Regions from separate parts of the Enterobacter sp. UNJFSC 003 genome, predicted to be linked through region 2. Evidence: predicted binding sites of a transcription regulator. Region 2 holds the regulator's gene; the other holds the start of a gene.

Region 1 (3,138 bases), on a different contig from region 2:
TGACGGCGATTTTTTCCTCTTCGTTCAATACAAAAAACTCGCCGTTGGTGCCGCCGCAAAAGATGCCGTTGCCAGCGGTAAGTTGACGATCAATCTGTCGTTTAAGGCCCGTCAGATTCAGGGCTCCTTCAGCGTCAAACGGGGTGACGATTGCCGTCAGTACGCCCCTGATGGTGTTACGCATTACTCACTCCTTCGATATCAATTTTTAGGAAACAGTGTCCGGTAAATTGCCTGCACCTCGTCGTGATTAACCTGACAAGGGGCGTTATTCATTAAGCGCTTAACGTTAAGGGCCGCGTCGCTCAGCGATGCGATGTCTTCGCGCGGGACCCCCAGCGCTTCAAGGTTATCGGGCAGGTCGAGCCTGCGAACCAGCGCCGCGAAATAGTCCACCAGCGCGTGGGATTTTTCTTCTGCTGAAAGCGTGGTATCCGCCCCAGGCACCCGATCCCACACCTGGGCAAATTTCTCTACCGCATAGGGGCGTACCACACGCATGCAGGGAGCCAGCAGAATGGCGTTGGCTACGCCGTGCGGCAGGTGATACCTACCGCCGAGAGGATAGGAAAGCGCGTGAACAAGGTGCGTTCCGGCATGGGCGATTGCAACGCCGCCATAGTAAGACGCCCACAGCATCTCCAGCTTCGCTGCCAGGTTGTCAGGCTCGGCGCAGGCGGTTTCGATATTATTAAGCAGCTTAGTCAGCCCGATGAGGGCGGCGTTATCGCTGACCGGGTTGGCAACCGTTGAGGTGAAACACTCAATCAGATGGCACAGGGCATCTATGCCGGTCGATGAGGCAATATGCGGGGGCATGCTGGTGGTGAGCTCTGGCAGAAGGGCGACGTAATCAGGCAGCAGGACGGGGGAGATAATGCCCACCTTGGTGTTCTGTTCCGGTATCGCCAGAATGGCGTTCGGCGTGGCTTCTGAGCCGGTGCCCGCCGTGGCTGGTATCAGTAGAGAAGGCATTCTTGCCACCGGCTTTACGCCCGCCAGGAGACTATCAAGCCCCGGGGACTGCGGATGGCAAAGCACCGAGAGCAGCTTTGCCACGTCCAGTACGCTGCCTCCTCCCATTCCGACTACCACATCAAATGATTTGCTGCTTATCCCGGCCAACAGCTGGCTGACATCGTGGTGAGAGGGCTCCGGCGGCACGTTATCAATCAGGGTAACGCTGCGATTGTCTTCCTTAAGAAGCGCCACGATCCGTTTTGCCGCGTCCAGACGCGCAATGTTGCCGTCGGTGACCAGCAAAAGATCTGTTTTTCGGTCGAGTAACGGTCTAATGCCGCCTATGGCGTCTGCGCCACTGATAATTGTGCTGTTGATGGTGACCACTTTTTTCTCCTGTTTCTGTGTCCATGATTGATTTCGCTCAAAAGAAGCCAGCCATGGTCATCGTGTGGCTAAATTTATAATTTATTCGCAAACTGAATAACTTGATCTTGCTCACATATAATCAATCATGATTGAATATAATCATTGGCAGAAAATACGAACCCGGAGTAGGGATGAAATTGAACAACCTGTCCAGAGACGTGGTAGTGGTCGCAGATGACTTTACCGGTGCAAACGATGCGGGCGTCAGCCTGGCGTTGTGCGGTAAGAAAGTGAGCGTTGCGTTCCAGACCCCTTTTACCGAATTAACCGATGCGCTGGTGTTGAACACCGATTCACGGGCGTTACCGGCATCAGAAGCGGCTGACAAAATCGCTGCACTGGGTGCGGAGATCGGGGAGGCACGCTGGCTGATCAAAAAAATTGATTCCACCCTGCGTGGGAACGTAGGGGTAGAGACTCAGGCCCTGAAGACCTTAAGCGGTAAGCAACAGGTCATTGTTGCACCTGCCTATCCGGCTGCCGGGCGGATTACGCTGCACGGCAAGTGTCTGGTGAACGGGATTCCGGTTAATGAAACCGAATTTGCCAGCGATCCGAAAACGCCGGTGCCGTCCGCCGATATTGCCGATCTTTTTACTGGCTTCAAGGGCCGCGTCGTGACGGTAAACGCCCTTGAAGCGGCGCTTGCGCAAGGAACGGAATGGCTCATTGTCGACGCGCAAACCGATGAGGCGCTGGATGCCATTATCGCCGCCGCGCTGACCTGTGCGCAGATGCCGCTTCTGGTGGGGTCTGCCGGGTTATGCGATGCCTTAGCGCGCCATCTTGCGCCCGTTCGACGCAAGCAGGTGCTGGCGGTCGTGGGCTCGATGAGCGAGATCGCTCAGCGTCAGGTTGCTCTGGCCGTGAGAGAGCCTTCCGCGTCGTCGGTTTTCGTTGATGTTAACGATGTGCTGAAAGGGTCAATGGCGGACTGTCTCGCGCAGATTACGCAGGCACTGTCGGCGGGTAACCACTGCATTGTTCACACCTGCGCAGATCGTGATGCACGCCATCATGTTGAGCAGCTTTGCCTGCGGCATCAGATGACCCGCGCCGAGCTGGGGGAAACGCTTTGTACGTTTCTGGGGGAACTGACCCGCCAGGCGCTCGACGCATGTGCACCCGATGCGCTGTACGTCTCGGGTGGCGATGTGGCGATGGCGGTTGCCAACGCGCTACATGCACAAGGGTTTGAAATTACAGGGCGCGTCGCACGGTGCGTCCCTTACGGCAAATTTCTGGGTTGTGCCTGGCTCCGGCCGGTAATGACTAAAGCAGGGGGCTTCGGAACGGAAGAAACGCTGCGTGAGGTTTTGCATTTTATCGAGGAGAGAGTGAGTGACTAATATTATTGCTGTAACGATGGGCGATCCGGCAGGCATCGGGCCGGAGATCATTATTAAATCCCTTACGGAGGGCGAGCTGTCGGGTTCCCCCGTTGTCGTCGTGGGCTGCGCCCGCACGCTGAAGCGGGTACTGGATAACGGAATCGCCGGGCAGGCGGATATTCGGATTGTTGACCAGGTCGGCGACGCGCAGTTCGCGCCAAACGTGATAAACGTCCTCGACGAGCCGCTGGCGGATCCTGATGGCCTTAAGCCGGGGCTCGTTCAGGCTCAGGCAGGGGATCTGGCCTACCGTTGCGTGAAGCGGGCAACCGAACTGGCGATGTCGGGTCAAGTGAAAGCCATAGCGACGGCACCGTTAAATAAGGAAGCCCTGCATCTGGCCGGGCATCATTATCCT
Region 2 (3,138 bases):
TGAGCGTGAGCAACTGCAAGGTGTATACCGCCGTCACGGTAAAGCCCACCATCGCCCAGCCGTAATTTTTGCGAATAATCAGGTAGCTCACTACCGTAATTACCAGCATACCCGCCAGCGTATAGCCGTCCGGGACGTGGAAGTGCAGCGTCACACCCGCAATAATTAGCCCGGCCAACGTCCCGCCCGCCCGATGCAGAATACGAACCCGCGTGGCACCGTAGCCGTTTTGTGTGACAAACAGCACGGTCATTAATATCCAGTAGGGCTTCGGCAGATGCAGGGCCATCCCCATCAGGCTGGCGATACTGAGCATCACGCTAATCCGCGCGGCGTTGCGCAGCGCGGCAGATTTCAGGGAGAGGTAACTTTTCAGCGCAGGCAGAAGCGGCAGGCGTTTTTGTTTGTCGGCCATCAGGTCGCGGGGATAGAGCGGACGCTGCGTTCGCAAGACGCGCGCGATGCGGCTAAAGTGCCAGGCGGCAAACTGGCCGACCGGATTTTCCGCGTGCTGGCGCGCAATTTTTTCCAGCGCACCGAGCTGTTTTTCCATGTTAAAGCGCGTGGGGTAGCGATGATAGAGAATGTCATCCGCCAGCACGCGCAGGCGCGCCGACACGGTTTGCGCATTCCAGCGGATCACCGCTTCGGCGTGGCTTTGCTCGACCAGCTTTTGCACCTCCTGCGGATGATGCAGGCTAACGGAGATATGCTCCTGCAGATCCAGACCCACCTGGAAGGTGCGCAGTAGCCGTTTGTAATCATGATTCCGGTTGGCGGCGAGCATGTGCAGCTGCTGATAGCACTGGCTGATCAGATCGACCACTTTTTGCTGACGCGCGAGCAGCGGCGGTAGCGATTTTTCCGGGTCGGTATGCTGGGTGAGCAGGGTATATTTAGCGTCGCAATAGTCCGCAAGCTGCACGTAGAGCAGGCTCAGGGATTCGCGCAGCGGCTGCTCCCGCCACATCCAGAACCAGAACCAGTTAAACAGCCCGTACCACAGCGTGCCAAGGGCGTAGATCAGCAGCGGTTCCCATACCGGCATATTCCCAGCAAGGCTCAGCGTGAAGATGGCGGCAATGAGCGAGGCGGGAAGCAGGCGGGCATGCAGCGAGCTGATTTCGGCAGTCACGCCGAGGGTCATCGCCAGCACGGTTAATATCAGAGGGAGAGGAATGTCCCGGGCAAGCAACAGCTGCACGGCGAGGCTACATCCTGCAAACAGGCTGCCACCAATAATCAGGCGTTTGAAAAAGCGCTTATGCGGCGTGTCCAGACCGGCGATGTTGCAGCAGGCGGGCACGAGGGAAAACAGCAGACCCTGTTGCAGGTGTCCGAGGAGCAGACCTACGGCCACAGGAAGGCACAACACCAGCGTTTGTCGCAGTGCGTAGTTAACTTCCGGGTGATAAATCAGCCTGCGCCACATGGGGAATAGAGACAAAAACGGCGTGTCACCTTGCGATGACACGCCGTTTTACCGGAATTAACGGGTCCCGTAGACCACGATAGTTTTACCGTGGGCAGAGATCAGGTTCTGGTCTTCCAGCATTTTCAGGATACGACCCACTGTTTCACGGGAGCAACCGACGATCTGACCGATTTCCTGACGGGTAATTTTAATTTGCATGCCGTCCGGGTGGGTCATGGCGTCTGGCTGTTTCGCCAGGTTTAACAGTGTCTGCGCGATGCGACCGGTAACGTCCAGGAAGGCAAGGTTACCCACTTTCTCTGACGTGACCTGCAGACGGCGTGCCATCTGCGAAGAAAGACGCATCAGGATGTCAGGGTTAACCTGAATCAGCTGACGGAATTTCTTATAAGAAATTTCAGCGACTTCACATGCAGTTTTTGCACGAACCCAGGCGCTACGTTCCTGGCCCTCTTCAAACAGGCCCAGTTCACCGATGAAGTCGCCCTGGTTCAGATAAGAAAGGATCATCTCTTTCCCTTCTTCATCTTTGATCAGCACTGCCACCGAGCCTTTAACGATGTAATACAACGTTTCCGCTTTTTCACCCTGGTGAATCAGCGTGCTCTTCGATGGGTACTTATGAATGTGGCAATGAGACAAGAACCATTCGAGAGTCGGGTCTGTTTGCGGTTTGCCAAGCACCATGCGCGGTTATCCTCTGTTATAAGCTGTCACCAGAGCCATAAGATGCATCCGGACTCTGGGGTTGCAATCGAATTCTTACCCATACCCTGGGAAGTCGGCTGTCGTAACGTTTCGCAGCCAGTAAAGTTTGATGTCCTCTGCATACATGTGTAACGTCAATGTATTACTGTAGCATCCAGAGTGTTTTAGCATAGCTTTTGCCGCGTGTCTCCTGGTGTCTCGCTTCAGCATGATGCAGGTCGCCTTCCGTTGCGAGAATTGTAACGCACGCGTAATCTGTCACCAAAAATGCAACGTCGGAGTTATGTATATGCAAGCGCGTGTGAAATGGGTTGAAGGTTTAACGTTCCTGGGCGAGTCCGCTTCAGGACACCAGATTTTGATGGATGGTAACTCCGGTGACAAAGCGCCAAGCCCTATGGAAATGGTGCTGATGGCGGCGGGGGGATGCAGCGCGATCGACGTCGTTTCGATCCTGCAAAAAGGTCGTCATGATGTGACCGATTGCGAAGTTAAGCTCACGTCAGAACGTCGCGAAGAGGCGCCACGCCTGTTCACCCACATTAACCTGCACTTTATCGTTACCGGTAAAGAACTGAAGGATGCGGCGGTATCACGCGCGGTCGATCTGTCCGCGGAGAAGTACTGTTCGGTGGCGTTAATGCTGGAGAAAGCGGTGAACATTACGCATTCGTATGAAGTGATCGAGGCCTAATGAAGGGGCATCGTGCGTTCTGATGCCCCCACCCTAACCCTCTCCGTGTGGGAGAGGGAATAGGATCACGCGATCTGCTTACCTTCCATCAACCGCTGTACCAGCGGCGTCATGATTAATTCCATCGCCAGCACCATTTTTCCGCCCGGCACCACCAACGTATTCATGTGCGAAATAAACGAGCCCTGCAGCATCGCCAGCAGCCACGGGTAATCGATCCCTTCGAGATTGCGGAAATGAATCACCACAAAGCTCTCATCCAGAGAGGGTATCGTTTTGGCGGCGAACGGGTTGGAGGTGT

Evidence for each region. The regulator CRP, encoded in region 2, controls carbon source genes, mostly activating them, when cyclic AMP is high. The targets are predictions, from matches to a motif close to ATGTGANNNNNNTCACAT.
Region 1: the regulator CRP is predicted to act here: its motif matches at 1,447-1,464, upstream of V5P19_RS05665 (iron-containing alcohol dehydrogenase).

What each region holds. Positions count from the first base shown of each region.
Region 1 covers NZ_JBAKHK010000001.1:1,212,696-1,215,833, reverse strand. The annotation lists gene V5P19_RS05670 (dihydrodipicolinate synthase family protein) at 1-184, opposite strand, end outside; gene V5P19_RS05665 (iron-containing alcohol dehydrogenase) at 202-1,347, opposite strand; gene V5P19_RS05660 (four-carbon acid sugar kinase family protein) at 1,521-2,738, shown strand; gene V5P19_RS05655 (D-threonate 4-phosphate dehydrogenase) at 2,731-3,138, shown strand, end outside.
Region 2 covers NZ_JBAKHK010000008.1:162,548-165,685, forward strand. The annotation lists gene V5P19_RS17790 (YccS/YhfK family putative transporter) at 1-1,432, opposite strand, end outside; gene crp (cAMP-activated global transcriptional regulator CRP) at 1,490-2,122, opposite strand; gene V5P19_RS17800 (OsmC family protein) at 2,433-2,837, shown strand; gene V5P19_RS17805 (phosphoribulokinase) at 2,903-3,138, opposite strand, start outside.